Regions from separate parts of the Leucobacter sp. gxy201 genome, predicted to be linked through region 2. Evidence: riboswitches for the same ligand, from Rfam matches in the RefSeq annotation. Region 2 holds a riboswitch; the other holds the start of a gene.

Region 1 (15,391 bases), 140 kb from region 2:
AGGGCGATGACGCGTTCGGCGAGGCCGTCACCGTAGGCGACGGGTGCGATGTTCAGGCGTTGCAGGTAGTCGTGATTGCGCTCGGAGGCCGTGCCGATGACGCGGGCGCCGCGGCTGACCGCGATCTGGGCGGCGAATCCGCCGACGCCGCCCGCCGCCGCATGTACGAGCACCGTGCGGCCCGTGACGTCGCCAAGCGCATCGATCGCGCGCAATGCGGTGCCGCCGGCGAGCGGCAGCCCGGCCGCCTGCTCCCACGAAAGGCTCGCGGGTTTACGGGCGACGGCGTGCGCCGAGACCGCGATGCGCTCGGCGAAGGTGCCGTGCTGCAGCACGTCCTTGCGGGCGTAGGCGAGCACCTCGTCGCCGACGGAGAACTCGGGGGTATCGGGGCCGAGCCCGATCACCACGCCGGCCACGTCCCATCCGGGAATCACCGGAAAGCTCGCGTCGATCATGCCGTCGAGGCCGCCCGCCATGAGTTTCCAGTCGACCGGGTTCACCGCAGCGGCGCGCACCTCGATGAGCACGCTGCCCGCCATCAGCTTCGGTTCGGCGACCTCGCGCACCTCGACGGTGTCGAGATCTTCGCTGTAGCGGTCGTAGACGGCGGCTCGCATGGGCGCACTCCTTCGGTTCGGCGTTCTCTTCCCGTGAACGTATCGCCGGCACCCGCTATTCCGCGACGACGTCACGGGCATCGGCCGCTTCGCGATCCCTATGGCACTGCAGTGCGCACTGTTACTGTGTGCATATGAGCCGAGCGGGCGAGCATAGCGGTCCCCCGATCGCGCGCACTCCCTCGGGAAGCGTGCGCGGAGTCTGGGAGTATGCGAGCCCCGGTGCCGATCCGAATGCCGATGCGGTAGGCACCGACGTCGCGGTGTTCCGCGGCATCCCATATGCGGAGCGACCGACCGGCGAGCACCGGTACGCCGCGCCCAGGCCTCGGCGCCCGTGGGAGGGCGTGCTCGAGGCGACACGGTTCGGGCCGACGCCGATGCGCGGCCACGTGGGCATGACGCTGATTCCCGAGGAGTCGATCGCCGGCGACGACATCCTCAGCGTGAACGTGTGGACGCCGACGCTCGACCCCGACGCCGCACTGCCGGTGCTCGTCTGGATCCACGGCGGCGGGTACCTCTCGGGGTCGCCCGCGAGCCCCTGGTACGACGGCCGCGCCTTCGCACGCGACGGTGTGGTGCTCGTGACGCTGTCGTACCGGCTCGGGTTCCGCGGCTTCGGGTGGACCGAGGGCGCCGTACCGAACCGGGGCGTGCTCGACTGGGTGTGCGCCCTGCAGTGGGTGCAGGGTCACATCGCCTCGTTCGGCGGCGACCCGGGGCGCGTCACGATCGGCGGCCAATCTGCGGGCGGCAGCGCGGCGCTCACGCTGATGGGGGTGCCGTACGCCGCCGGCCTCTTCCACGGCGTGTGCGCGATGTCGCCCGCGATCGCCGATGCGTCGCTCATTGCTGCGAAGGATCGGGGCCGACGTCTCGCGAAGCTCGCCGCGGTGGCGCCCGACGAGGCCGGCTTCCTCTCCATCCCCGAGTCGCGGGTGCTCGAGCTGCAGCGCAGGGTCGCGTCGCCCGCGATGCCGCACCTGCTGCACGATCTGCACGAGCTGCTGCGCGAGGGGCTCATGATCGGCCCGGTCGCCGACGGCGAGGTCGTGCTGAGCGACGTCGAAACGGCCGCGTCCCGGGGGTCGAGTGCCGGCGTGCCGCTCGTGATCGGCACGGCGGACGACGAGCTGACGGGCCTCTTGCAGCCGGGCGGGCCGCTCGAGCACCTGCCGCGCCGCATGCTGCTGCGCGCACTCGGCGCATCGTCGCAGTCGGCCGCGCACTGGCTCGAGCACCCGCGAACGGGAGCGTTCACGAGCACCGCCGTGATGCTCGGCCGCTATGTGACGGATGTGTTCTTCCGCTCGTGGGTGCCGCGCATCGCGACGGCCCGCGAGCAGACGCCCGAGGCGGGCCCGACCTGGAGCTACCGCTTCTCGTGGCATGGCGAGAAGCCTCCGTACGCGGGGCACTGCATCGACATCCCGTTCGTCTTCGATCGGCTCGACGCCCCGGGCGTCTCGGCCGTCGCGGGCCCGGCTCCGCCGCAGCGGCTGGCGGACGCGGTGCACGGGGCGATCGTGCGGTTCAGCCGCGACGGCTACCCGGGGTGGCCGCGCGACACCGACGGCGACGGCCCGAGCCGCATCTTCGATGTTCCGCTGCGCGACGAGGCCGACGCCTACGCATCGGCCCGTATGGTGCGGCCGGAGGAGGCCGCAGTCGCAGTCGCCGAACCACCGGTGCCGGAGGTCGGGGCGGCGGCCGAGCAGCCGAAGCTCCGGGCGCAGTAGGCCGGTCAGCCCGCGCGCCCGGAGGCCTTCCGCAGCAGCCCCTGCAACTCCGCTTCGAGGGGCGGCACGCGCGGATCGGTGACGAAGCCGTCGCCGCGCGCGATATTGCGGCTCACCCGAACGTCTCCGATGAGCGGGCCGGGTTCGCGCGGCAGCACCAGCACGCGGTCGGCGAGCCGCACCGCTTCGCGGATGTCGTGGGTGATGAGCAGAATGCTCCAGCCGTTCTCGCCCCAGATCTTCAGCAGCCACTGCTGCAGTTCGTCGCGGGTGATCGCGTCGAGCGCGCCGAACGGTTCATCGAGCAGCAGCACGGGCCGATCCTGCACGACGGTGCGCAGGAACGATACGCGCTGCCGCATGCCGCCCGACAGCTGGCGCGGGTAGAGCCGCTCAGTGCCGGCGAGACCGAAGGGCTCGAGCAGCTCGCCGACGCGCGCCCTGGCTTCGGCGCGACGGAGGCCCGCGACCTCGAGCCCGATTGCGGCGTTGTCGACGATGCGCCGCCAGGGCAGCAGCACGTCGCTCTGCGGCATGTAGGCGAAGGGCCGGCACGGGCCGGCGACCGCTTCGCCCGCGAATCGCAGCTCCCCCGCATCGGGAGCGAGCGACCCGGTCAGAATCGACAGCAGCGTCGACTTGCCGCTGCCGCTCGGCCCGACGAGCGCGACGATCTCGCCGGCCGCGACCTCGAGCGACACGTCGGCGAGCACGCGCCGCGCCCCGAAGCTCTTCGCGATGCCGCGCACCTCGAGGCTCCCCGGCCCGGGTCGCGTGTGGGCCGACGCCAGGGATCCCTGTCGCACCATGCCGGCCCCGCTCATCGGGCGCCCCTCCGTTCGATGCGCAGCCACGGCACGCAGAGACGCTCGATGAGCGCGACCGTGCCGTAGAGCCCGAGCGTGAGCACGGTGCTCACGACGACCGCGGCGAGCACGAGGTCGGTGCGAAAGACGTTCTTCATGGTGAGCATGTACACGCCGAGGCCAGAAACAGCGCCCGCGTACTCGGCGAAGATGGCGCCGACGACGGCGTAGGTGATCGAGATGCGCAGCGATGAGAAGAAGGAGTCGGTCGCGGCCGGGAGGCGCACCATGCGGAAGATCTTGCCCCGGTCGGCCCCCATCGAGCGCAGCAGATGCTCGGCCTCGGGGTCGGCCGACGCGAAGCCGCGCAAGAACCCGACGACCATCGGGAAGAAGGTGACGAACGCGACGAGCAGCACCTTCGGCAGCAGACCGAAGCCGAACCAGAGCACGACGAGCGGGGCGAGCGCGATGAGCGGCAGCGTCTGGCTCGTGATGAGGAGCGGCAGGAGCGCGCGGCGCATGACGAGCGAGAAGTCGAGCAGTGTCGCTGTGATGAACGCGACCGTCACGGAGAGGGCGAAGCCGGTGATCGTCGCGGTGAGGGTCGGGATGGCGTGGCGCAGCAGCACGTCGCTCTCGGCTGCTCCGGCGGAGGCGATGCGGGTGGGCGCGGGCAGCATGTCGGCGGGCACGAGCCCCGCGGTCGAGACGGCCTGCCAGATCGCGAGCAGCGCGACGAAGGCGAGGATCGGCGGCACGATGACGCCGGCCCTCGCCCGCCCGCGCGGAAGCGTGGCCGCTTCGCTCACCCGAGGTACTCGTCGGTGTAGTACTCGCTCCAGTCGGGCTGCTCGGTGAGCTTCTCGCCGTTCGCGTCGACGAGGAAGCCGCCGTCGAGCAGGAAGGTACCGAACTCGTCCCAGAAGGCGGGGTTCGCGGCCCCGATCTCGAGCCCGTCGGCCCGGAAGTAGCCCTCGTCGGCGATGAGCTGCATGCTCGCGCGCACGAGCTCCTTCGACTTGCCGAGCGTGTCGGGGTTCGCTTTGAGGAGCAGTTCGGCCGCCTCGTCGGGGTGCTCGTCGGCGTAGGCGTACCCGCGGGCGATCGCGTGCACGAAGGCCTTCGCTTCGTCGGGGTGCGCGTCGAGGTAGGCCTCGCTCGAGACGATGCCGCCGCCCTGCTGGTCGGGCACCCCGAAGTCCTGGTAGCGGAACTCCTGGTAGGGGTGGCCGTCGAGCTTCGCTTGCACGTTCTCCCATGTCGAGACCGAGAGCGTGAAGTCGATGCGGCCCTGCGAGAGCGCCTCGTAGGCGCCGGTGTCGAGGGCGACCTCTTCGAAGTCGCCGGTGCCGCCGTCGCCCTCGATGGTGCCCTTCGCGAGGGCGGTGTAGAGCGGGGCGCCGAAGCCGCCGAAGACGAGGCCGTCGAGGTCTGCGGGGCGGGTGATGTCATCGCGGCCTGCGAGGGTGACGATGCGGCCGGTGTCGGTCTGGGTGGTGCGGTAGACCGAGACGAGGTCGAGGCCCGAGGTGCGGCCCATCTGCACCTGCGACTGGCCGCCGATGCCGAAGTCGGCTTCGCCCGCCGAGACGAGCTGGGTGGCCGGGGTCGAGCCGTAGGGCAGGATCTCGACGTCGAGGCCGGCCTCTTCGAAGTAGCCGAGTTCGTCGGCGACGTAGAGGCCGACGTGGCCGGTGTTCGGTGCCCAGTCGAGCGCGAAGGAGACCTTTGCGAGGTCGCCGCCCGGGCTCGATGCATTGGCGGTGTCGCCGGAGCTGCTCGCGCAGCCGGTGAGCGCGAGCGCTCCGGCGGCGAGGGCCACGATGGTGGTGCGGGTCGCGATGGTGGCGCGGGTCGCGATGGTGGCGCGGGTCGCGATGGTGGCGCGGGTCGCGATGGTGGCGCGGGTCGCGATGGTGGCGCGGGTCGCGATGGTGTCGGTCGATGATCGATGAATAATGGTGCGTCGCATGAAAGCGTGCCCTTTCGTGTGTGAGGGGGCACGGGTTCGGTGAGTGTCTCCCTGCGCTGGCATGACCCAGATCAGGTTCGACGGTCGAAGGTTGAGTACCTTCCTCTCAGCCCGGCCTACCGGACTCCCGTGTGCCTCTCATGCTAGCCCGTTCGCGCTGACGATCTCGAATTGTTGCACCGAGCCCGACTCGTTCCCCTATGGTGGTGGCGTGACTGCAGAGCCGAACCCCCAGCCCACCGATCTCGCTCCCGTCGATACGACCGACCCCGCCGCGCTGATGACTCCGCAGCAGTACGGCGTCGGCGCCCGCTTCACGCTGTCGGTGTACGACTCCGACTACGTGCGCATCATTCTCGGTGCGCTCGGCGAGGCCGACGCGAGCGGGCTCACGATCGAGACGAACGATATCTCGACGTTCGTGACCGGCCCCGAGCAGCGCGTCGTCGCGTTCATCGCCGACGTGATCGCAGCCGCGGCTCGCAGCGGGGCGCATCTATCGGCGGCGATCCTGCTGTCGCGCGGCTGCCCGGGCGAGCTGCAGTGCGCGCTGCCGGAAGGGGTGCCGGCGCTCGGTGCGGTGCCGATCTCGCTTCCCGAGACCGGCGTGCGGGCGCGGGCGCACTGGTCGCTGTATCCGCTGCTCGACGGTGCTGGAACGACTGCCGAAGCACCGGACCACATGACGCCGATCTACGCGGCGATCGAGCAGGCGAAGGCCGAGGGCGTGTACTCGGGCTCCGATCACTACGCGACCCGCCTCGACGGCGATCTCGCGGCGGTGCTGCAGACGGCGGCGAATGCGTGGATCGGCGTGGGGGCTGCCGTGCAGCACGTGGCGACGCATCTCACGGTGTCGATCAACAGCCCGTCGCCGATCGCCGACTGAGCACGGGCCCGTCATGAGCCAGCAGGCCGGTCGGCAGATGCATCTGGTGGGCATGGTGAACCCGCCGACGAGCCAGTACGCCGAGAACTGGCGCGACCCGCTCGGGCGCTCCGACTGGTTGAGCGGCCGGTTCTACGCCGATCTTGCGCGCACGCTCGAGCGCGGCTGCTTCGACATGATCTTCTTCGCCGATGCGCTCGCCGTGCCCGAGGATGGCGACGGCGACTACGGCACGACGCTGCGTACGGCGGGCAAGGGCAGCATCTACCTCGACCCGATCACGACGGTCTCGCTCGCGGCCGGCGCGACGACGCGCATCGGGCTCGGTGCGACGATATCGACGAGCTTCGTGCCGCCATATGCGATCGCGCGGCAGCTGCTGTCGGTCGATCATCTCTCGGGCGGCCGCGTCGCCTGGAACATCGTCACGTCGACGACGGATGCCGAGGCCCGAAACATGGGCCACGAGAGCATCGACCCGCCGGGAGCGCGCTACGATCGCGCCGATGATGTCGTGCAGACGGTGATCGATCTCTGGAACTCGTGGGAGCCCGGCGCGCTCGTGCACGACCGGGAGTCGGGCCTCTTCGCGGATCCCTCCCGCGTGCACCGTGTGCGCGAGGAGCTGCGCCTGCCCGGTGCGCACGGCGACGGAGTTGCGGACGGCTTGTCGCGCGGTCCGTTGACGCTGCCGCGGAGCCCGCAGGGGCATCCGGTGCTGATGCAGGCGGGGTCGTCACCGCGAGGGCGGGCGTTCGCGGCGCGGTGGGCGGAGGTCGTCTTCGCGGTCGGCGATTCGGAGGAGGGCATGCGCGCGCTGCGCGAGGAGCTGCGCGAGCGTGCACGTGTCGATCATGGCCGCGACCCGGATTCGATCCGGGTGTTGCAGGGCGTGCAGCCGGTCGTGGGGTGGACGGATGCCGATGCGGAGGCGAAGCTGCGGATGCTGCGCAACCGCATCGATCCGGCCGAGGCGCTGGTGAAGCTGGCCCGGCTGCTGCATGCGGATGACCTGGACCCACAGGCGCTGGCCGTCGACGTACTCGCGGCGCATCGTGGCGCGACGGGGAGCATGGGGTTCGAGGACATGCTGGCGGCGGTGAGCACGCAGCGCGGATTCACGGTGGCGGATCTCGCGATCGAGCAGGCGTTGAATCAGCTGCATCCGCAGGTCGTGGGCTCCCCCGCAACGGTCGCCGATCGCCTCGGGCATCTGTACCTCAGCGGTGCGGCCGACGGCTTCATTGTCTTCCCGGCGCTCTACCATTCATCGTTCGAGGACTTCGTAGCGGGCGTCGTACCGGAGCTGCAGTGCCGCGGCATATTCCGCACCGGATATACGGGGGCGACCCTGCGCGAGCATCTGGGATACAGGCTCCACTAGTCTCATTGCCCTTGAGACTCGAACCAAGAACAACTGAAGGCCATAAGCAATTCATGGCAACTGCTGAAAACCCATGAAACTCCGCATGATTCTGCGGTTTTCATGAGGTCAGTTTAGCGGGTGGTGCTGGCCTTGCGGAAGGTGTTCTTAGGGTTTTTGGTATTGATTTTTTTATCCGAGACGTGCCGTCCACGGTCAGGCACAAGCCATGCGGATCACCCTGTGTCACCCACCTTCCGTAGCTGACATCAAGGAGAGATCATACGACCATTACACCGGCATCAGCACCAGACATTGAACAAAGACGATAAGTTACCGCTATGCATCTTGGTAAGCTTCAGAACGTGCGTACCATTCTCGCACCACAGAGCCTGATCTCTTCCTTAAATCTTGGTCGGGCTGCACAGCTTGTCGTTTCCAAACCGCTTCTTGATCTACCACAGCTCATCTCCGAGCGTGCATTTTTCGATAATGACCAAGTTCTAGCTGATATTACTCGGATAAGCCTAGGGAGCGGGCTCGTAACGACGCCTGAGCTTCTCGCAATGCCGAAGAAGAGCAAGGGAAATCGGCCGTTAGCAGTGCTTTCGCCGACCTCTAGAGTTACCTTCGAAGCCCTCGTGGACCTACTGAAGAACACGCTCCCGCCATCGACCAGAGAAACAGACTTTCAAGCCTTCGAGTCCTTTGGTACGTCGGACCACGCTCAGTGGGTGGCTAGCTTTGATATCGCGGCCTGTTACGAATTCATCGATCATGCTCTCCTCGCAGAGGAACTAATGCTCCAAGGAGCAACCGTCGAGCAGGCAGAGTTCACGCGCCTCCTCCTCGGATCGTTGTTCACTCGCCCTATCGGGCTTCCACAAGGCGTGAATTCGAGTCATCGCCTTGCGGATCTTTATCTCAACAGAATGGAACGTGGATTGGTTCGAAAAGGCTTTGAAGTAATGCGCTATGCGGATGACTTCAAGCTGATTCTCAACGACGAAAAGGACGCTTATCAGGCAATTGAGGTTGCCATGGAGGAAGCGCGCCGCGTCCATCTGGCTCTCGCTGAGCATAAGTCTGAAGTTGTGAGCAGCGCCGAACTTGCGAGCACCTTAGAAGCTCAGCAGACCCTGTTCAATGAATACACGGAGCGGGTCTCAGAAGCACTCACCAAAGAAGTTCTAATCGAAGTAGGGTACGAGGACTGGGACGTCCAGCTTGAACAGCCAAGCTCGGACAAGGTGAACTTCGAGGCAGTAAAAGAACTGATTTCAGACTGGGGCGACCCAAACAACCCCCGAAGCAGCGCCTTGGCACACGCCGGGTCAGCAGTTTTCACAGTCGCTCGAGATCTCCCCGAACGAGTTCCCAACGAGCTACTCGCGGGCCTCGTCGACAAGGAACCAATTCGCCTCCGAAGAGTTGTGGAGTATGCAAGGAGCCGCCCCTCCGAATCCGAGAACTGGGAACTGCTCGAACTGATTCAGAAACAGAAGCGGAATACTCCGTGGCACCGGCTCTGGCTCCTACAACTCGCAATGAAGTCCCTAACCAGTGACTCGGCATGTAAGCATGATTTCCTTGAACGTGCAGCGGGGTGGGTCGAACATGACGCTTCTGAGTCCGTACGTGCAGAAGCAGCATGGCTACTCGCCGAGGCAGGGCAGCTTTCTTCAGACGCTTTGCAAAACGTATACCTTCGGGCAACCCAGATTACAGAGGCAGGGATCGCGGCCGTGGCGGGAAAACTGTCTCAAACTGATTCAAGTAATTCACTCACTGCCATCAAGAACGACTCTGCTCAGAATCACACCGCATACGAATGGGGAGCGCGACAGTGACGAATCAGCAGGTCATGACCGAAGAAGTTGAAGCGGCGATCGCAAGAATCATTCAAGCCCATGCGAATATTCCGCTTGGTCGCGAACTAGTTCTGAGCGTAGTTCCCGAAGTAGAGAGCCATGTGGACATTCGCCTGAGATCCTTTACCCATAGGGATGAAAGCGCGCAAACCCGACTTGGCCAGTTCTGGATTAAGGAGAACCTATCCGGCTTGCTTTCCACATGGGAAGGCCGCAAGAGATTGATCAAATTAGCCACCTCCCAAGACTTTTTCGGTGATCAACTATCACAGGATTTCTTTACCTTGATCGATTTACGAAACGCGATCATGCACGGAAATGGGCGGATCACACCGCTGCAGGCGAAGTCTGTTAAGACTTATCTAGACCTTCGGAAACGCTTACATTCTGGCTTCAATATTCACACAAATGGAATGGAAATAGTGTTTTCCCGAACGGACAATGCCAGGATTGCGAGCACCGCAATAGGCTTCCTTCGTAAGCTTGATGTCGAGTTTCTTCGTTCTTGAGCCAAATCTGTCGGAAGCACATCTCAACAATGGCCTGTTTAGCTGACTTGATTGGTAGCGCGCGGGTCGTAGTGGTAGCGGGCGCGGGTAACCGGTAGCAGCCCCGCGCCCGCCGCCGGTTTTCAACCCATCGTGGTGTCGGCGAGGTAGCGGCGCATATTCGGCCCGTCAAGCTGCACGAGCTCCGCGCCCAACACGATCCGGTTCAGGATGGACACCGCGACAACCGCGTTATGCAGGGCCTTGTACCAGTCCTGCGGATCGAACTGCGAGGCGACCACGGTTGCCCCCGCCCGCGGCTCTCGCGTGCTGCGAGAATGTTGAGATGCTCGGCCACGAACACTACGCGCTCATTCACCGGGATGGGCGGTCGAGTTCCGCCGCGAAGAAAGCCGAGGCCTGCTTCAATATCTGGTTCGCGCGGCGTAACTCTCGTACTTCACGCTCGAGTTCAGTGATCCGGGCTGCTTCGTTCGTCGTCACACCTGGCCGGGTGCTGTCATCGATCTCGGCTTGTTTGAGCCAGCCTCGCAGCGTGTCGGGGTTGATGCCGAGTTGCCGGGCGCTCCGGGCCGGAGCGCCATAGGCGGGGCCTCGGAGTCCTGCTGGGCTTCACGCGTGAGGCGTACCGCGCGTTCGCGGAGCTCTGCGGGGTGTTGCCTGGGCATGGGGTAGGTTCTTCCGGGAATCTCTACTCTCCATCAAACACGACACGATTCACCCAGCGTTGGAAGTCGCAGCATGACCCCGTACGACACCGCTGCCGGGCGACTGCTGTCCAACGCGAACGATTTCCTTGCTGGTCTCGAGACCGTGCTCAACACCACACCGCGAGTATCGCTGAGCGGGTCGCGATCGAGAACGCTGCCGAGGTCGTCTACCCAGGCGTGGAAGGAGGCTGCTACCCCGAGATCATCCACACAATCGCTGAGCTACGCGACCGCATCTACCAGCACCTCGAAAGCTAGACCGGAACTTCCTCGAAGGACTCCAACACCGTTACACCACTCCACGGGACTTGACCCTGCAGACCCGGAGTAACGCATAGGGATACTGGCGACTGGCGGAAATTCTCACCAGTAGATCGCGATAATCTCGACATCCAGAAGCCGTTCTCGTTCCGCCCTCGTTTTCTGTTCAAGACTCGCCTGGCTCGTTGCATTAGCCAACGATGCCTCTAGCGTCGGGAACAGTGTGAGCCCTGTCTCTCCGCGCGCGTTCTCACGGAGGTCATGGCTTTGCTCGGACGTGATCGATTCATCAGCATGGTCCTCTATCCACTGATGAAGAACTTTGAATGCAGAATGCTGGTCGGAAACCGAAGCAACACGCACATGAAGCTTCTCGATAAGTTGCTCCAATTCTGCGTGTTGCGCGCACTCGAGCGTTGTTCCCGAAAGTTTTAAAGCGTGAGACGCGTAATGAGTTAGCGCTTCTCGCATTTTCTGCATGGCAGGGCTGGCCGTATCGGCCTGCGGAGCAAATGGCACTTTCCCAGCAGCGTTAATCTGCGGGACAAGCTCTGGCACCATTTCCCGGAAGATATCCGCGAGTTTCACTGGAGTCCAGGACGGCTGAATACCCGTGCGAGAGATGCGTGCGAGCAGGGTGAACTCTGCCTCGGAGAAAAGAACGCGTCGCAAGTCCTTCCAATAGGCAAGCAACTCCGTCACGCCAACGATTTGTAACGGCTCAGATTTCAGGTCAAGATCTTGAATCAAATCCTTGTGCACGACGTACTCGGTCTCATCCAACTCGATAACGACGTAGTCCAACGCGACGGCACGGATGGGGACGAGCCCAGCAAGAAGACGCTCGAGTACCTTTCTGACCGGAGCGAAATCTTGCAGCACACCGGCTCCGCCCCCTGCTGTGAACATCTCTGGGTAGTCTTCTGCCATACCTGCAAGCTCGGAGGTGACCGTGCTCATGTGGTACACCGGGTCTGCCGCGAGTTCGACTCGGAACTCAACCAATTCACCACGCGCGAGACCGTCAGACGAGACCATTAGTGATGTTTCATCAGTTCGCTTTAGCGTCTCGACGCTAACGGCAGCCGCTTCAGGTAAAGCTTTCTCCACGAGACGGATGCCGTTAAGAGCACGGAAGTCTCGGAACCAAGACTGCACCGTTGCTTTACGTGAGGTCTGAATAGAAGTGCTGTTGGATGTCTGAAATCGAGAAGATGCACCTGCCTTGCCTACGAGCGGATTACTCGCCTCAACAGAGGTCGCAGCTTCAATCTCGTAGGCATCATTGAAGCCTTCGGAAGTGCCGTCCCTTAGATCTCCTTTGAGTGAAGACAACAGGCTTCGAAGGCTCACTTCATCCAAGTAGACGAACTCACGCAGATTGTCCTTACTGACCTCTTCGGGCTTAGCTTCGGGTGCTTGCTTCCTCGGCTTGCCCCAGCGGTTCTGCCACCAGCTTCTGATACTCATTCTGCGTTCTCCTTTACAAGCTCTCGTCTCGGCCTCCGAGCGACTCGCTCGTATGCCATGGCGAGGTCTTCTGGAGAAATCGCCTCCCTGTCGTCTCCGGCGGCAACCAGTGCCGCTTCAGTCCAGATTGCAGTCAGTTCGGCAGCCGACCATCCATCGGTAAGCACTGCGACGTCTTCCAATGGCAGCTCGTCTGAGGTCTCGAGCTGGCTTGCACGCACCTGCAAAATCTCAAGTCGGTCTTGTCGGTTTGGGAGGCCAAAGTCGATCTCCCAGTCAAAGCGACCGGGGCGCGTCAGCGCGGGATCAAGCGACTCAACGCGGTTCGTAGCTGCAATGACTACGACGTTCTTTCCACTGTCGTCAAAGCCATCCATGAGCGTCAGGAACTGGGCAACGAGCTTGCGCGAGGACTCGTGAGAGTCTCCACCACGCCGCTCGGCAACGCTGTCGATCTCATCGAAGAAGATGATTGCCTTACCCGACTTACTATCTGCGGCTGCTTCAAAAATCTTCCGAAGATTATCTTCCGAAGATCCGACCCATTTGCTCACGATGGATGGGCCGCTCACAAGGAAGAAGTCTGCTCCTGACTCTTTTGCAATAATGCGAGCGAGGTGAGTCTTACCAGTTCCAGGCAGCCCAGTGAACAGCACACCTTTCACGGGCCGCGCGCCGATCTTCTCCAACTTCCCTCGCCGCTCTAACTGCGTTTCAATCAGTTCCCGAGCGCGTTCCTTTACGTGCGGGTACCCTCCAAAGTCACTAAAGCCTGCTCCCAGACTCTTCGGGTCCCACAAATACTCCTTGCGGATGTCTTCAACCTCGGTCTCTTGCCCGAGTGAGTTACTTCGGATGGGGGTCGCGGAGATTACGCGAAGCGCACCATCATATTCGTTGTACTCGATGGTGTTTCCCGCGCTAGCATCAATTCCCATGGGGTTCTTGATGGTCTTGAGCCGCATTTCGGTATCGACAATAAACGAGTCACCGTCGTCGATAACTTTCCTCACGACAGCAACAGATCTAGATTCATTCCAAACATCGTCCGGGGCTTGCTCCCAGCCGTTTGAACCCAAAATTAGAACGTCACCCACTCGTATGTTCTCGAGATTGGATAGACCGGAAACTCGCCCAGCTTGACCTTCGTGCATTCGGTAGTGCACGGTGAGGTTCTCAAGATCAATACGAATGACCTTCACTAGAAGGCCAAGGATCCCAGAGACTTCAAATTCAGACATCCGTTAGCCCTCCCTGCCTTTCGAGTGATCGCTCGAGTGCACTCCATTCTTCGCTAGCGAGGGGCGACCCATTCAGCTCACTGCGGCGCAACTCCCAATTAGGTAGCCGCTCATCCATCAATTTGATAAAGCGTTCACCGTGTTTGCGCTCGACGTAATGCGTCATCTCATGGACAACGATGTACTCGAGGCAATTCGGGTGCTTCTTTGCAAGCTCGAGGTTGAACCAGATGTGACGGCTTTCCCGGTTGCACGATCCCCATTTCGTCTTCATGCGTCGGATCGTCCACTTCGGAACAGTCACTTGAAGTTTGTTCTCCCACTTTTCGATCAGCGGAGCGAGTGCCTGGCGCAACTGGTCGCGGTACCAGCACTCGAGTGCTGCGCGGCGAGACTCTGCAGTGGAATCAGGGGCGGTGTAGATCACGAGACGATCGCCGTCGATTTCAGCCTTTGCACGCCCTGGTCGTTCAACGACTTTCAGGCGGAGCCGGTTGCCCCAGACATAGTGCGATTCACCAGTAACCATTTCACGCTCGGTCTGGCGTGGCGCAGCCTGGAGTCGCTTCCGCTGGCGCTTAATCCATGCCAGGCGCTGCACAACCGCAAGCCTCACTTGTTCATCATCGAAGCGCTCTGGTGCCGCGACACGGACACGACCAAGCGGTGGGTATACCCCGATGTGGAGGTGTTTGATGTCTTTGTGGATGACGTCAATATCGATGCCACCGACGGTGAGGTACGCACTAGTTGTAGTCATCGTGCGCTTTCACCAAATCCAAAACTGCGCTGACCCGTTCATCGCTAGCTTCGAGCTCACGAGCGATCGCCAAACGTACTTTCTTCTCTTTGAGTTTGTTGTTCTTCCACCCGTGCAGTTTGGCGTTTCTAACCGCGTAGTCAATCTCTAGAGCGATATCGCCATCCGGCCAGAAGAAATCAACGAGCGCTCGCTGCCCGGCATGGTTCACCCATGATGGGTAGCTTCGCCCCGTGTCTTTGTTGCCGAGTTGCTGAGCGGCCTCGAGGATCTTCGCGAGGTACTCTTCATACTCGATGGCTTGCTGTCGGCGCTCTTCAAGGATCGCATCCAGTAGTTCGCTCATCCGGTCATAGAACTTCGGGTTGAGTGCATGCTCGTCAATGATGACTTTACGCATGTTGTTGACGATGGTCTCTGCCACCGCTTCCCGGCTCTTCCGGATTCCAGCAGGCAGCTTGTCGATCGCGTCATGACTAAGCTTGACGATGAGGTCGATCAGGCCAGCATCTTCGAAATTCGAGACAACCTCCGAAGCACCTGCCTTGATGTAAGTATCGAGGAGGAAGCGCATGTCAGCTTCATACGCCTTGAAGTCGACATCTTCACCAGCAGCCAGCTTCACCTCAGCGCGCACATCGCTGTAGTGAGCGATCTCTCGTCTTATCTTCTCGGTGTCGGCGGGGCTGTAACCAGCCTCTTCCATATCGTTGGCGAGGTTCGCGAATGCGCGGGTGACCGCAGCCACCGCTTTGTAGAGCTCAACGCGTCGTGGTTCATTGGCCTTGATCTGCTCCGCGTTCCCGGCATCTTTTGCGACGAAATACGCACGGTACTCGTCGGTGCCACGAGGAGTCAACACCGGCTCGCAGAGCGCCCGGATGCGTTCAAGCGCATCGTCGAGGTGCTCGCGTGCAGTATCGAGGCGGTTAGAAAGCAGACCTTCGATGTCCTGCTTTTCGTAGTTCTCGAATGCGCCCGAGGTGTAGTCTCCGATGGCTTTCTCGAGTGAGTTGAACAGGTCACGGTAGTCGACGATGTAGCCGTAGTCCTTATCGTCACCGTCGAGACGGTTGACGCGGCAGATAGCCTGGAACAGACCGTGATCCTGCATCTTCTTGTCGATGTAGAGATAGGTGGCGCTCGGAGCATCGAAGCCAGTCAGGAGCTTGTC
Region 2 (15,391 bases):
GCGAGACGGCGGCGGCACCGGGGATCGACCGCATCCCGGTCATGATCGAGGGCGCCAGACGCTCGGGCGTGAGCGTGGAGCTCGACGACCGGATCGCCGGCAGTGAACTGCCCGATGCGGTGGACCGGGCGACCTGGCGCATCGTCAACGAGGCGCTCGTGAACGCGGTGAAGCACGCCTCGGGCTCGGAAGTCGACGTGGTGCTCGTCGCGGAGGGCGGTGCCGCGCGGGTCGATGTCGTATCGCGGGGCGGAGCTCCGATCGCTCGGCCGGTGCTGCGGGGCGGCGGCATGGGGCTCGAGATGCTCGCCGAGCGGGTGCGGGCGCTCGGCGGCGAGTTCGATGCCGGGCCGATCGCGGGCGGCTGGGCCGTGCGCGCCCGCATACCGATGGAGGCGCGCGCATGACCGGGCGGGGAACCGACCAGGGGCGCGATCAGAGTCGGGAACCGACTGCCGTGGGGCGTGCGCCGCGCGTCCTGATCGTCGACGATCACGGAATGATCCGCGAGGGCCTGCGCCTGATGCTCGAGCGCCAGGGCATCGAGGTCGTGGGCGAGGCCGCCGATGGCGCGTCGGCGGTCGGCAATGCGCGATCCCTGCGTCCCGATGTGGTGCTGATGGACCTGCGCATGCCCGGCGTCGACGGCGTGACCGCGACCGCGCGCATCGTGGGCGACGGCATCGCCGAGGTGCTCGTGCTGACGAGCTTCGACGAGGATGAGCTCGTGTTCGCGGCGATCCGCGCTGGGGCCGCCGGATTCCTGCTCAAGACGACCGAGGCCGGGGCGCTCGCGGAGGCGGTGCGGCGAGTGGCCGCGGGCGACGGCGTGCTCGACCCGCGGGTCACACGACGGGCGCTCGCGGCCCTCGCCGACGCCCCGGAGGAGGCGCGGCCCGAAGCAGACCCCGTCGACCTGGCGCAGCTGACGGCGCGGGAGCTCGAGGTGCTCGAGCAGTTGCGCGAGGGCCGCTCGAACACGGCGATCGCCCTGCGGCTCGGCATCTCGGTGACCACGGTGAAGACGCACGTCTCGAGCATCCTCGTGAAGCTCGGCGCCGAGAGCCGCACTCAGGTGGTCGCGATGCTGAACCGCTGAGGCGGGCGCGGGGTCAGAAGTCGCGCTGCTGCATACGCACGGTGTTGCCGGCCGGGTCGCGGAATGCGAAGTCGCGCACGCCCCAGTCCTGCTCCATCGGTTCCTGCAGAATGTCGGCGCCCGCGGCCTCGACGCGTTCGTACAGGGCGTCGAGCTCGTTCGTCGCGAGGATGATCGTGGCGAAGAGGCCCTTGGCGATGAGCTCGCCGATGACGCGGCGCTCCTCATCGGTGAGGCCGGGGTCGACGGCGGGCGGAGTGAGCACGATCGAGGTGCCGGGCTGGTCGGGATGGCCGACCGTGATCCAGCGCATGCTCTCGTAGCCGACGTCGCCGCGCACCTCGAAATCGAGCACGTCGCGGTAGAAGGCGAGCGATGCCTCGGCGTCGGTGTGGGGCAGGAATACGGTGGTGATGTTGATCTTCATGACTGCCACGCTAATCGCCGGGCGGCGGCGGAACTTCTTGATTCCTGACCGGTCTCGTCATCCGCATCGCGACGACTCCGGGGAGCCCCGGCATCGGGCGCTCGCGCAGCCTCCGGTATCGGCCCGGCGAGACGCCCACGAGCTCGGTGAACCGTGTGGTGAACGTGCCCAGGGATCCGTACCCGACCGCGAAGCACACCTCGGTCGTGCTCAGCTCGCCCACGCGCAGCAGCGCCATCGCGCGTTCGATGCGCCGCGTCATCAGGTAGCTGTACGGCGATTCGCCGAAGGCCGCCTTGAACTCGCGGCTGAGGTGCCCCGCCGAGAACCCGACTTCGCGGGCGAGGGAGTCGACATCGAGCGGCTCCGCGTAGTCGCGATCGATGCGGTCGCGCACGCGGCGCAGCCGCACCAGCATGTCGAGGCGGGCGTCGTCGGGCATGGAGTCAGCTTACGCGCAGCGGTTTCGCCCGATGGAGCGGGTGCCGCGTGGAGCGGGAGGGGTTCGGTGCACTATACGGGCGGATTCTGCACCAAACCCCTCCCGCTGTGCGCCGGTGCCCGGCCGCCCGCGATAGCCTTGACGAGTCTTGAAAGGTGAGCGATGAGAGCAGTGGTGACGGCGGTGATCGCCGCGATCGAGGCGGCGGCCGTCGCGCTCATGGGCATGGCCGTCGTCGTCGTGCCCGCTGCGCTGCTCTGGGCGGTGACCTTCGATCTCGCGGCAGAGCCCGTCTCGGTGTTCGCCGGGGCGATCGGCGTCTGGTTCCTCGCCCACCTCGTGCCCATCGGCTTCGACGTCGGTGCGGAGGCCGCGGTCGGGCTCGGCCTGCCGCAGCAGGCATTCGAGTACCCGCTCTCGCTCGCGCCGCTCGGGCTCACCTGCGTCACGATCGCGCTCGCGGTGCGCGCCGGCCTGCGCTTCGGCGCCAGAGGTGGCATGGGGGCCGCAGGCGTGCTCGGCGGCATGATCGGGTTCGGCGCGGTCGTGCTCGCCGCGCTGCCGGTCGCCGCTCCGCTGCTGCACTGGTCGCCGGAATGGTCGATCCTCGTGCCGGTGGCGCTCTACGGCGCGTGCGCGACCGTCGGCTTCTGCGTGCGCGCGGCCCGCGACGGCCACGACTGGTGGCTGGCCGCCGTGCGCGCGGCGCAGCGGGGCATCGCACGCTTCGGCCTGCCAGGCTCGGCCGCGCTGCCCGATCGCGCTGCGGCGGCCGTGCGGATCGCGACCGCGCTGCTGCTCGCAGTGACGGTGCTCGCCGCAGTCGCAGTCGCCGTCACGCTCGTCGTGCACTACGTGCAGGTGGTCACGCTCTCGCAGTCGCTGCAGCTCGACCCGCTCGGCGCGCTCGTCGTGTTCCTGCTGCAGCTCGTCCTGCTCCCGGTGCTCGCGATCTGGGCGGCGTCGTGGCTCACCGGCGCCGGATTCGCGCTCGGCTCCGGCAGCAGCGTGACGCCGTTCGAGACGCTGCTCGGCCCGGTGCCCGCCGTGCCGATGTTCGGCGCGATCCCTGCCGGCTGGGACGGGGCGGGGCTGCTCGCGCCGACGCTCGTCGTGCTGGCCGCGGTCGCCGTCGGCACCCTGTTCTCGAGGCGGCCGCTGCTGCGCCGCGCCTCATGGGCTGCGACCGTCGCGATCGCCGTGTCCGCTGCCGCAGGCGCCGGGCTCGTGCTCGCGGGGGCGGGCGCGCTCGCCTCGGGCGGCATCGGGCCCGACCGGCTCACCGAGACCGGGCCCTCGCCCTGGGTCTTCGGCGGGTTCGCGGCGGCCGAGCTCTGCGTCGGCCTCATCGTCGGCCTCGCGGCGGGCCGCGTCGATGCGCGCCGCGTCGCGACGTCGCTGCCCGGCCTGCGCGGGTCGCAGGATCTGCCCGGCGAGGATTCCGAGGCCGGCGCCGCCGCCGCGACGGTGCTCGGCACCGATGCCGAGCAGGAGACGGTGCCGCTCGACGAGGCCGTGAAGGACCTGCGGGTGAAGGTCTGGCCCCGTGTGAAGCGCGCGGAGCAGGCCGACGGGAAGGCCGCACTGGAGTCCGATCCGCCACAGAGCGGGAGCCATGATCAGGGCCAGGATCAGGACGAGGTCGAGACCGGAGTGATCCCCGACAGCGTGCGCGACGCGGCATCAGCCCCGACCGCGGCAGCCGCCGGCCCCGCAGCGGCCTCGGGAGCGGAAGAAGCTGCCCCGGGCCCCGCGGTCGACGCCGATGCCGACGCGGACGACCTGCTGCGGGCCTACTCGTGGGATCAGCGCGACCGTGCCGGCGATGCCGCCCGCGAGGCGGCCTCCCGCAGCATTCCCGGTGCCGCGGCGGGCGACGGCAGCGCGTCCGGCGCCGACGGCGAAGCCGCGTCGAAGCGACGCCGCGGCTGGCCGTTCGGCCGGCGCGACGGCTAACCCGAATATGCCCTAAGGTGGAGGGTGCAATCCACGGGAGCCCCGACGCGCGGGGCTGAGAGGAAGCACGCGTGCTTCGACCGTTCAACCTGATCTGGGTCATTCCAGCGGAGGAAGGAACACCTCGATGACGCTTGTCCGAATCTCATCGCCCGCGCTGCGCCGCTTCGGCACCGCCTCGGTCGCCCTGACGGCGGTCGCGACGCTCGGCCTCGGCCTGACCGCCTGTTCGACGGGCGACGACGCCGCAGACGCCAGAACCGTCACGCTCGTCGTGCACGACGCGTTCCCGAACGAGGAGTTCGCGGCCGCCGCGAGCGAGGCGACCGGGTACGACGTCGAAGTGATCACCGCGGGCGCCGGCAGCGAACTCGCCAACAAGCTCGTGCTCACGAAGGGCGCCCCGATCGCCGACGCGTTCTACGGCATCGACAACATCGCCGCGGCGAGCCTCGTCGACAACGACGTGGCCGAGTCGTACACGCCCGAGGGGCTGCCCGAGTCGGCCGCCGAGTACGCCTTCGCCGGCTCCGATGCGCTCACCCCCATCGACATGGGGGCGACCTGCATCAACATCGACACCGCCTGGTTCGCGGAGCACGGCATCGCCGAGCCCGCGACCTTCGAGGATCTCGCCGACCCCACCTATCGCGACATGACCGTGCTGCTCGACCCGCTGCAGTCGTCGACCGGCAGCTCGTTCCTCGCAGGCACCGTCGCCGCGTTCGGCGAGAACGGCTATGCGGAGTACTGGAAGAACCTCATGGGCAACGGAGCGCGCCTCGAGCAAGGGTGGAGCGACGCCTACTACGGCCAGTTCTCGGCGCTCGGGGAGGGTACGAAGCCCATCGTGCTGTCGTACAGCTCGTCGCCCGTCGCGACGCTGAACGACGACGGGACCGAGACCACGACGCGCGCCCTGCTCGACACCTGCACGTCGCAGATCGAGTACGCAGGCGTGCTCGCGGGCGCCGCGAACTCCGAGGGCGCGCGGGCCGTCGTCGACTACCTCGTCTCCGACGAGTTCCAATCCACGATCCCCGACACGATGTACATGTACCCGGTGAGCGCGAATGCCGAGATGCCCGAGACCTGGGTGAAGTTCGCACCGCTGCCGGCGCGGGATCAGCTGAACGACCTCGACCCGGCCACCATCAACGCCGAGCGCGAGACCTGGCTCAAGACCGTGAGCGAGCAGATCGGTCTGTGACCGCAGCGGGGCCGAGGGCGGGTGAACCGGAGGGCGGTGACGGCACCGCCCTCCGGAGCCCGGCGACGGCCTGGAGCGTCGCCGGATGGACGCTCGCCGTCGCGGTCCCGCTCGCCTTTTTGGCGCTGTTCTTCGCGTGGCCGGTGCTCGCACTCGTGGCGACCGGGTTCGGCGGCACTGGGGCAGGCGCCGGCGCCGTGTTCGACACGAGCGGTATCGTCGAGGTCTTCGGAGCGCCGCGCACCTGGCGGGTCATCGGCAACACGCTCGCGCAGGCCGGCCTCGCGACGATCGTCTCGGTGCTGCTCGGCCTTCCCGCCGCGTACGTGCTCTACAAGCTGCGCTTCCGCGGCAGACTCGTGCTGCGCGGCCTGCTGACAGTGCCGTTCGTACTGCCGACCGTCGTCGTCGGCGTCGCCTTCTCGGCGCTCTTCGCGCCCGGCGGGCTGCTCGAGTGGACAGGGCTCGACCGCACGCTCGCGGTCGTCGTGCTCGCGCTCGCCTTCCCGAACGTTGCGGTCGTCGCGCGTACGGTCGGCGGGTTCTGGGCCCGTCTCGACGACAGCTCCGAGCAGGCCGCCCGCGTGCACGGCGGCGGCCGCCTGCGGGCCTGGACCATGATCGTGCTGCCGGCCCTCGCGCCGGCCCTCGCATCGGCGGCCGCCCTCGTCTTCCTCTTCTGCTCGACGTCGTTCGCGATCGTGCTCATCCTCGGCGGCAGCGCGAACGCGAACGTCGAAACCGAGATCTATCGGCTCACCGTGCAGTTCCTCGACCTCAAGGGCGCTGCGGTGCTGTCGCTCGCGCAGTTCGCGATCGTCGGCGCGACGCTCATCGTCTCGTCGCGCCTCAGACGGGCGGGCGAGCGCGCGGTGCAGCTGCGCGAGGACAGTCGGGATCTGGAGCGGGCGCCCGGCCGTGCCGACGCCGCCGTGCTCGCGGTCTTCGCGGCGACCGCACTGCTGCTGCACGTGCTGCCGCTCGCCGTGCTCGTCGCCCGTTCGCTGCGCGGCCCCTCGGGGGAGTGGACGTTCGAGAACTACGTCGCGCTCGTGCACCCGCCCGACGGCCTGCCGCTCGACGCGCCCGTGCTCTCAGCGGTCCTGCTGACCTTCCGGTACGCCGTCGCCTCGGCGGCGATCGCGATGACCCTCGGCGTGCTGCTCGCCTTCGTGCTCTCGCGCCGGCCCCGATCTCGCCTCCTCGCGCGCGGCATCGACGTCTTCGACGGCGCCGTCATGCTGCCGCTCGGCGTCTCGGCCGTCACGCTCGGGTTCGGCCTCCTGCTCACCATGCACCGGCCGCTCGGCATCGGCTTCGACCTGCGCACCTCGACCGTGCTCATCCCGATCGCGCAGGCGCTCGTCGCGCTGCCGATCGTGGTGCGCGTGCTGCTGCCGGTGCTGCGCGGCATCGACCCCGCACTGCGCGAGGCCGCCGCTTCGCTCGGCGCGACGCCCTTCGCCGTGCTGCGCTCGGTCGACCTGCCGCTGCTCGGCCGCTCGACGGGCGTCGCGCTCGGCTTCGCGCTCGCGGCCTCGATCGGCGAGTTCGGGGCGACGTCTTTCCTCGTGCGGCCGGGCGCGCAGACCCTGCCGATCGCGGTCGGGCAGCTCATCGGCAGCCAGGCACCGGGTGCCTACGGGGCCGGGCTCGCGGCGGCGGTCGTGCTCGGGGCCCTGGCCGCGGCGATCATGCTGCTCGCGGAGCGCCTGCGCACCGACCAGGCGGGGGCGGAGTTCTGATGCGCGGCGCCGAGACCCGCGGCAGTGCGAGTGGCGGGACGCAGGGGCAGACCGGGCGGGTGCCCGGTTTCGAGGTGCTCCTGATCGACGGCCGCTCGGGTGCGGGCAAGACGCAGCTCGCCGATCGGCTGCTCGCCGAGCTGCGTGCGGCGGGGCAGCGGCCGGAGGTGCTGCGGGTCGAGCACCTGTACCCCGGCTGGGACGGGCTCGCCGCGGGATCGTCGGCCCTCGCCGCCGCGCTCGACACGGGGGAGTATCGGCCCTACGACTGGGTCGCCGAGCGCTTCGGGGCGGCGCAGCGCATCGGCCCGGGCCGGCCCCTCGTCATCGAGGGATGCGGGGCTGTGACGCGCGAGAACCTCGCGGCCGCCGCGCGCTTCGCGGGTCCCGGCGGACGGGTGCGGAGCCGATGGGTGGAGTGCCCGGCGGCGGCCCGGCGGGAGCGGGCGCTCGCGCGCGACGGCGAGATGTACGCACCGCACTGGGAGCGCTGGGCGGCGCAGGAGGAGGCGCACTACGCGCGCCACCGCCCGTGGGAGATCGTCGACGAGGTCGTCGCGGGCGGCGCGGCCTGACGGGACGACAAAGGGTCGCGAATTGGGGTTCCGATACGGGACGAACCCCAACTCGCGACCCTTTGTGCGCGGCGCGGCGCGGCATGGCACGGCATGGCACGGCGCGGCGCGGGAGGTGCGGCGCGGGAGGCGCGGTGCGCGTTTAGAACGCGGCGGGCACGCCGAGCTCCTCGAGCACCGAGCGCACCTCGTCGCTGTGGAACGCCTTCGCGAGCGCCTGCGTGGCGGCCGAATCCTCGTCCTCGCCGCGGCTCACGAGCGACACGGCGAACTGCTCGTCCTGCTCGACCGCGATCGCGTCGTTCTTGGGCGTGAGCTCGAGCTGACGCGCGAAGGTGCCGTGCAGGAAGACGGCGTCGGCCTCGGGGTAGGCCGCGACGAGCTGCATGATGTCGATCTCCGTGAACTTGAGGTTCTTCGGGTTCTTCACGATGTCCTGCACCGTGACCTGCCACTTGTCGACTGAGGGGTCGAGCTCGATGAGGCCCTGGTCGGCGACCATCTGCAGCGAACGGGCCGCGTTCGAGGCGTCCTGCGGAATGACGATATTGCCGCCCTCGGGTACCTCGTCGAAGCTCTTCCACTTGCTCGAGTACATGCCGACGACGGTCAGGTAGACGGGTTCGACCGCGACGAGGTCCGCGCCGTTGGCGGCGTTGTACTCCTCCATGAACGGCGGGTGCTGCACGAAGTTCGCGGCGAGCTCGCCGTTCTGCAGCATCATGTTCGGCTGCACGTAGTCGGCGACCTCGACCATCTCGATCGTGTACGGTGCCTCGATCGCCTTGCCGGCAGCCTGCACGACGTCGGTCATCGGCGTGGTGGTGGCGGCGACCTTCAGGGTCTCGGTGCCCTTCGCTTCGTCGCCCGAGCCGTCGCTCGATCCGCCGGCGCATCCGGTGATGAGCAGCAGCGCGGCAGCTGCCGCCGAGATCGGGGCGAGGAGGTGTCGTTTCATAGGGATCCCTGTCGTTGTGTCAGATGGAGCGGAATGGGGGAGATCAGCGCTTGTCGATCGCGCGCGAGACCTTGTGGCCGAGCGCCTGCAGCCCGACCACGCAGAGGATGGTGATCGCGATCGTCACGTACATGAGCGCGAAGTCGTACCGGTGGTAGCCGTAGCGCATCGCGAAGTCGCCGACGCCGCCGCCGCCGACGACGCCGAGCACCGCCGAGTACGAGACGAAGCTGACCGTCGCCGAGGTGAGCGCGTAGACGAGACCCGAACGGCCGTCGACGAGCAGGAAGCGGAAGATGGTCTGCGGCACGGAGGCCCCCATCGCGGCCGCGGCCTCGTTCAGACCGCTCGGCAGCTCGAGCAGGATCTGCTCGGTGAAGCGGGCGTAGATCGCGACCGCCACGAAGCCCAGCGGGAAGGTCGCGGCGACCGTGCCGAAGCTCGTGCCGAAGACGGCGCGCGTGAGCGGGATCATGAAGACGATGAACAGCAGGAACGGGAACGAGCGCACGATCGTCACGTAGAGGTCGGCGATGGTCCAGACGGTGCGCTGCTGCATCAGCCCGCCTTCGCGGGTGAGGTAGATCAGCGTGCCGAGCGGCGTGCCGATGATGACGGCGGCGAGGATCGAGACGCCGACCATGTAGCCGGTCTCGGCCATCGCGACGGCGATCTCTCCGCCGTATTCGCCGAATACGCGCTGCAGTTCTTCGATGATGATCATGCGCCGAGCACCTCCTGCACGTGCGAGAGGTAGCGCTTGCCGCGGTCGCCGCGGGCGTGCTTCACCTCGACGATGTCCTGCAGACGGCCCTGCTCGAAGACCGCGGCGCGGTCGCAGATCGCCTTCACGGCCTCGAGCTCGTGCGTCACGAGCACGATGGTGGTGCCGAACTTCTCGCGGGTCGTGCGCAGCAGATCGAGGATCTCGCCGGTCGTGTGGGTGTCGAGGGCCGAGGTCGGCTCGTCGCACAGGAGCAGCGAGGGGTCGGTGACTAGCGCTCGGGCGATGGCGACGCGCTGCTTCTCGCCGCCCGAGAGCTTCGCGGGGTGGTGGTCGCGGCGGTGCGAGAGGCCGACGAAGTCGATCATCTCCTGCACCCGCGCCGGATCCGTGCGGCGCTGCAGGCGCAGCGGCAGTTCGACGTTCTGCCGCACGGTGAGATTGCCGACGAGATTGTACGACTGGAAGACGACGCCGATGCCGTGGCGCATCCGGTTCATCTGGTGCTTGTTCAGCTTCGAGAGGTCGGTGCCGCCGACGAGCACGGTGCCTTCAGTGGGGTGGTCGAGGCCGAGCATCTGCCGCAGCACCGTCGACTTGCCCGCTCCGCTCTCGCCGAGGATGCCGAAGATGGTGCCGGCCGGGATGGCGAAGTCGACGTCGTCGAGTGCGATCACGGGGGTCGGGCCGTCGCCGAAGCGTCGGGTCACGCCGCGGAACTCGAGGGCGTAGGCGACGGGTTCGCTGGCGGTCGTGTGCGCCTGCTGCGCGTTCATTCTGGGGATGGCTCGTTGTTTCGCGTCGAGGCCCGAACGGGGCCGAGGGTGGTGCGGCGGTGGCTGCGGGGCGGCGACCGGTGGGTCGTAGGCCGGGGCTGCCGCCGGATCGGTGTTGTTAGACTCGGTTTAAGATAGGCCGGATCGGTCGAGAAATCAAGTGGAGCGGCGTGACGAACATGCGGACGGAACAGTTGGGCGACGTCGTTTTCACGGCGGTCGCCGAGAATTCCAGCGGAATCAACGGTGAGAGCCGCGTAGAAGGCGGCCTCGCCGTCGAGGTGGCCTCGCCGACGGCGCAGGATCGCGGCGGTGCCACGAACCCCGAGGAGCTGCTCGCGCTCTCGTGGGCGACCTGTCTGAACGCCGCGGCCCGCGTCGTCGCCGGGCCGGGCGTCGAGGTCTTCGCGCGCACGCACGTGTCGCTGCACCGACGTGCAGACGGCGAGGGCTTCGAGTTCTCGGCCCGGGCCGAACTGCGCTTCGACGGCAAGACCGCCGAAGAGGCCGAGGCGCTCGCCGCCGCCGCGCACGAGCGCTGCCCGGTGTCGCGCATGCTGAGCGGGCGCTCGCCCGTCAGCGTCGTCGCCATCCCGTAGATATCCAGAGCGGGGCTGCAGAGCGGGGCTGCAGCGGAGCCGCGGCCCTGAGAGGGCCTCCGGTGCCGTGCGCACAGGCGCCCGTGCGGTCGGCGGAGTAGACTGGTGCGGTGCTGAATGTCGTGGTGCTCATTTCAGGCGGAGGCAGCAACCTCAAGGCGCTGATCGACGCGGCCGCCGACCCCGCATACCCGGCGCGCATCGTCGCGGTCGGTGCGGATACCGACGCGGCGGGTCTCGCGCACGCCGAGGCGGCCGGCATCCCGACCTTCGTCGAGCGGCCGGGGGAGTACCCGGGCCGCGACGCCTGGGGCGACGCGTTCGCTGCGCGGATCGAGGAGTTCGAGCCCGGACTCGTCGTGAGCGCGGGCCTCATGCGGATTCTGCCCGCGGGCTTCGTGCGCCGCTTCTCGCCGCGCCTCATCAACACCCACCCCGCGCTCCTGCCGCTGTATCCGGGAGCGCACGCCGTGCGCGATGCGCTCGCCGCGGGCGCCACCGAGACCGGCGTCACGGTGCACGTCATCGACGAGGGCGTCGACACCGGCCCCGTGCTGCGCCGGGCGTCGGTCGAGATCGCGCGCGGCGAGCTCGAAGACGACCTCCACGAGCGCATCAAGCAGCTCGAACGCCCGCTGCTCGTGCAGACCGTGCGCGAGATCGCGCAGGGCGGCATCGACCTCGCAGCTTTCCGATCCTGATCACCCACCTCTCGAACCAAGGAGCCAGATGGCAGTCCAGAGCCACGATCCCAGCCTCTACGAGCACCGCGACCTGATTCCCGTGCGCCGTGCGCTCATCTCGGTGAGCGACAAGTCCCGCCTGCTCGATCTGGCGGCGGCACTCACCGAGGCCGGCGTCGAGATCGTGTCGACGGGTTCGACCGCGGCGACCATCCGCGACGCGGGCCACGCCGTCACCGACGTCGCCGAGGTCACCGGGTTCCAGGAGGTGCTCGACGGTCGCGTGAAGACCCTGCACCCGGCCGTGCACTCGGGGCTGCTCGCCGATCTCCGCCTCGCCGACCACCGTGCGCAGCTCGAGGATCTCGGCATCGCGCCCTTCGAGCTCGTCGTCGTGAACCTCTACCCGTTCGACGAGACGGTCGCCTCCGGGAAGCCCGCTGCGGACGTCATCGAGAACATCGACATCGGCGGCCCCTCGATGGTGCGCGCATCGGCGAAGAACCACGCCAACGTCGCGGTCGCCATATCGCCCGCGCGCTACGACGAGATCATCGCCGCGGTGCGCGCCGGCGGTACCGGCCTGTCGCTGCGCCGCTCGCTCGCCGCCGAGGCGTTCGTGCACACGGCGCAGTACGACGCGTCGGTCGCCAACTGGTTCCTCGATCGCGAGGATGCGGACTGGAGCGACGCCCCGGCCGAGGAGGAGCAGACGCCCGCGGGCGAGGGCGACATCGACAGTCTATTCGAAGCGACCGAGGGGTATGTCGGCTACGAGACCTTCGGTCTGCGCGAGGCCGTGCTGCGCTATGGCGAGAACAGCCACCAGCGCGCCGCGCTCTTCACCGAGAACGAGGGCTCCGGCATCGCCCAGGCGACGCAGCTGCACGGCAAGGAGATGTCGTACAACAACTACGTCGACGCGGATGCTGCGCTGCGCGCCGCATTCGACCACGAGCGGCCCGCGGTCGCGATCATCAAGCACGCGAACCCCTGCGGCATCGCCGTCGCGCCCGAGGGCGCGGCCGATCCGATCGCCGCGGCCCACGAGCTCGCCCACGCCTGCGACCCCGTGTCGGCGTTCGGCGGTGTGATCGCCGCCAACCGAGTCGTGACCGAGCAGATGGCGCAGACCGTCTCGGGAATCTTCACCGAGGTCATCGTGGCGCCCGGCTTCGAACCGGCCGCGCTCGAGATCCTCACGCAGAAGAAGAACCTCCGCCTGCTCGTGCTGCCCGCCGACTTCTCGGCGAACCCGATCGAGTTCCGCCAGATCTCGGGCGGCTTCCTGCTGCAGGATGCCGATCGCAGCTTTGCGCCGGCCGCCGAGTGGGAGCTCGCGACCGGCGAGCCCGCCGATGCCGCGACGCTCGCGGATCTCGAGTTCGCCTGGCGCGCCTGCCGCGCCGTGAAATCGAACGCGATCCTGCTCGCCTCGGGCGGCGCCTCGGTCGGCGTCGGCATGGGCCAGGTCAATCGCGTCGACTCGTGCCGTCTCGCGGTCGCCCGCGCGGAGGATCGCGCGGCCGGATCGGTCGCGGCATCCGACGCCTTCTTCCCCTTCGCCGATGGCCTGCAGGTGCTGCTCGACGCCGGTGTTCGCGCCGTCGTGCAGCCGGGCGGGTCGGTGCGCGACGCCGAAGTGATTGAGGCCGCGACGGCCGCCGGCGTCACCATGTACTTCACCGGCGAACGCCACTTCTTCCACTGACCCGGTAGTCGACCACCGGGCCGGGACACACACCAGGAGAGATAGGAACCATGGAAATTCTTCAGGGCATTCTCGTCGTGCTGCACATCGTGGGCTTCGCCCTCGTGTTCGGCGGCGCGCTCGGGCAGCTGCCGAACGTCAAGAAGGGCATGGCGCGCGTGCAGCCGTTCATGCTCTGGGGTGCGCTGCTGCTGCTCGTGACGGGCCTCGCGCTCGTCGGCATGACCTACGCGCTCGGCGGCCAGCCGAACAACATGAAGATCGGCGTGAAGCTGATCGTACTGCTGGCGCTCATCGGACACATCTTCGGAGTGCGCAAGAAGGAGAGCCTCTCGGCGGGCGGGCTCACCGCGATGGCGGGCATGGCGCTCGTCAACGCGAGCATCGCGGTGCTCTGGCACTAGCGCGCACCGGCTCCGACGAGACAGGCGGCCCAGGGATCATCGATCCCTGGGCCGCCTCTCTCGTGTCCGGACCGGGAGCCGGCAGACCACTTTTAGTCCAGTTGGTTTCAACTGGACTAATTGGTCTAAATGTGTTTGACTCTCTTCAGAGCCGAAATCCGCGGCACTCGAATGGCGAAGGAGCAACCGCAGTGACCACACCTATCTCGCTGGCGATCATCGGCGCAGGTACGATCACCCAGTCCGTGCATCTGACGAGCCTGCGCCGTGCGGGCTACGATGTCGCGATCGTGTGCGACCTGTCGCCGTCCCGCGCCGACGAAGTGGCGCGGAGCATCGGCGCCCGCGCGGTCAGCGATCCGGCCGAGGCATTCGCCTCGGACGTCGATGCGGTGCTCATCGCGACGCCGGGCAGTCACGCGAAGCTCGCCGCCGATGCGATCCGCGCCGGCAAGCACGTGCTCGCCGAGAAGCCCCTGGCATTCACCGTGCGCGAGGTCGACGAGCTCGAGGCCCTCGCCGCCGAGCACGGCGTCGTCACGCAGGTCGGCTACATGAAGATGTTCGATCCGCTGCTCGAAACCGCTGCGTCCGAGTACCGCGACCTCAATGGTGTGCGCATGGTGCGTGTAACGGTCATGCATCCGGCCGATGAGCCGCAGATCTCCCACCTGCGCATGTCCGCGCCGCCCGCGGACGCCGACCGCGCCGCGATCGCCGAGTCGGTCGCGTACGACGAGGCCCGTGCAGCCGAAGCGCTGCCCGGTGCCGACGCGGCGCTCGTGCAGTACTACGCGAACGTGCTCAACGGTTCCGTGATCCACGAGCTCAGCCTCATGCGCGCCATGGGGATCGCGCTCCCCGAGAGCTGGCGCGCGGACGCGATCACGCCGCTCGACGGCGCAGCGCCCGCTTCTCTGCTCGCGACCGGTGTAGCCGGTGAGACCGCGTTCGTGCTGAGCTGGAACTGGCTGCCCGATTACCCGGAGTACGCGGAAGAGCTCGTCGTGCTCGGCGCGAACGGCCGTCTCGAATTCGATCTCGCGAAGCCCTATCTCGTCGAGGAGCGCAGCCGTCTCGTCAGCCGCCGACACGACGGCGATCTCCGTGCCGACACGGAGTACCGTTCGGGTCACGAGACCGGTTTCCTGCGCCAGCTCGACGCGTTCGCCGCGGCCATCCGCAACGGGGCGACGAATCCCGCGGACTTCGCCGGGGCGAAGACGGATATCCGTCAACTGCAGCGCCTCGCGCAGGCGATCGCCGCGGCGCATGGCGACACCATCGCGATCGAGGCCGATACCGTTGCGGTCGGTGCCTGATATGCGCTTCGCGAACGCCCCCATCTCGTACGGCGTCTTCGGCGACCTGACGGTCGAGGGAGCGACGACCACCGAGGAGCTGCTCGCCACCATGGCGGAGACCGGCTACGCGGGGTCCGAGCTCGGCCCTCCCGGCTTCTTCGGTTCGATCGACCGGATGGTCGCATCGTTCGATGCCGCTGGTATCGATGCCGTGGGGGCCTACGTCCCGCTGAACACGCAGCAGCCCGGGCCCGTACTCGATCGGGATCTCGAGCGCATGGAGATCACTCTCGACGAGATCGAGGCGGTGAACCCCGGGGCGCTCGTCATCCTCGCGGACGAGGGCGATGCGGAGATCATCGCGCAGCCGCGCAAGGACCCGTCGCGCATGCTCGGCGCAGAGGACTGGAAGCAGCTCGTCGAGACCGTGCAGGGCGCCGCCGACCGAGCCCGCGCCCGCGGGCTCGAGGTCTCGTACCATCCCCATGTCGGGACCTTCGTCGAGCTGCCCGACGAGATCGAGCGCTTCCTGAACGACACCGATATCCCGCTCACGTACGACATCGGGCATGTGGTGCTGGCCGGCGGCGACGGCGTCGCGCTCTTCCGACGCTGGCGCGACCGCATCAACCATGTGCATATCAAGGACGTGCTCCCCGGCGTGCTCGAGGAGGCGCGCGCGAACGGCGCCGATTTCGAGGAATGGTTCCCCCGCGCGTGCACGCGGCTGGGGGAGGGCGAATCGAACCTCGCGGCTTTCGCGGGCGCGCTGCGCGAT

What was found. A riboswitch is a leader RNA that binds a small molecule or an ion and turns the genes downstream of it on or off. The one in region 2 is predicted to bind thiamine pyrophosphate.
Region 1: linked by a shared signal. The riboswitch ahead of NHL51_RS02670 (ABC transporter substrate-binding protein) and the one ahead of NHL51_RS02025 (thiamine ABC transporter substrate-binding protein) in region 2 are both predicted to bind thiamine pyrophosphate.

The regions. Positions count from the first base shown of each region.
Region 1 covers NZ_JAMXWS010000001.1:578,458-593,848, reverse strand. The annotation lists gene NHL51_RS02690 (NADP-dependent oxidoreductase) at 1-620, opposite strand, end outside; gene NHL51_RS02685 (carboxylesterase/lipase family protein) at 755-2,362, shown strand; gene NHL51_RS02680 (ABC transporter ATP-binding protein) at 2,368-3,186, opposite strand; gene NHL51_RS02675 (ABC transporter permease) at 3,183-3,980, opposite strand; gene NHL51_RS02670 (ABC transporter substrate-binding protein) at 3,977-5,143, opposite strand; TPP riboswitch at 5,175-5,284, opposite strand; gene NHL51_RS02665 (YkoF family thiamine/hydroxymethylpyrimidine-binding protein) at 5,355-6,032, shown strand; gene NHL51_RS02660 (NtaA/DmoA family FMN-dependent monooxygenase) at 6,046-7,416, shown strand; gene NHL51_RS02655 (reverse transcriptase domain-containing protein) at 7,761-9,245, shown strand; gene NHL51_RS02650 (hypothetical protein) at 9,242-9,775, shown strand; gene NHL51_RS02645 (hypothetical protein) at 9,898-10,056, opposite strand; partial or broken gene NHL51_RS02640 (transposase) at 10,139-10,333, opposite strand; gene NHL51_RS02635 (DUF6414 family protein) at 10,849-12,216, opposite strand; gene NHL51_RS02630 (AAA family ATPase) at 12,213-13,457, opposite strand; gene NHL51_RS02625 (M48 family metallopeptidase) at 13,450-14,217, opposite strand; gene NHL51_RS02620 (type I restriction endonuclease subunit R) at 14,204-15,391, opposite strand, start outside.
Region 2 covers NZ_JAMXWS010000001.1:438,704-454,094, forward strand. The annotation lists gene NHL51_RS02000 (sensor histidine kinase) at 1-407, shown strand, start outside; gene NHL51_RS02005 (response regulator) at 500-1,099, shown strand; gene NHL51_RS02010 (VOC family protein) at 1,113-1,526, opposite strand; gene NHL51_RS02015 (helix-turn-helix transcriptional regulator) at 1,537-1,968, opposite strand; gene NHL51_RS02020 (cell division protein PerM) at 2,131-3,924, shown strand; TPP riboswitch at 3,948-4,057, shown strand; gene NHL51_RS02025 (thiamine ABC transporter substrate-binding protein) at 4,052-5,134, shown strand; gene NHL51_RS02030 (ABC transporter permease) at 5,131-6,879, shown strand; gene NHL51_RS02035 (hypothetical protein) at 6,879-7,454, shown strand; gene NHL51_RS02040 (MetQ/NlpA family ABC transporter substrate-binding protein) at 7,597-8,412, opposite strand; gene NHL51_RS02045 (methionine ABC transporter permease) at 8,456-9,136, opposite strand; gene NHL51_RS02050 (methionine ABC transporter ATP-binding protein) at 9,133-9,912, opposite strand; gene NHL51_RS02055 (OsmC family protein) at 10,092-10,511, shown strand; gene purN (phosphoribosylglycinamide formyltransferase) at 10,622-11,212, shown strand; gene purH (bifunctional phosphoribosylaminoimidazolecarboxamide formyltransferase/IMP cyclohydrolase) at 11,241-12,905, shown strand; gene NHL51_RS02070 (hypothetical protein) at 12,956-13,309, shown strand; gene NHL51_RS02075 (Gfo/Idh/MocA family protein) at 13,501-14,631, shown strand; gene NHL51_RS02080 (sugar phosphate isomerase/epimerase family protein) at 14,633-15,391, shown strand, end outside.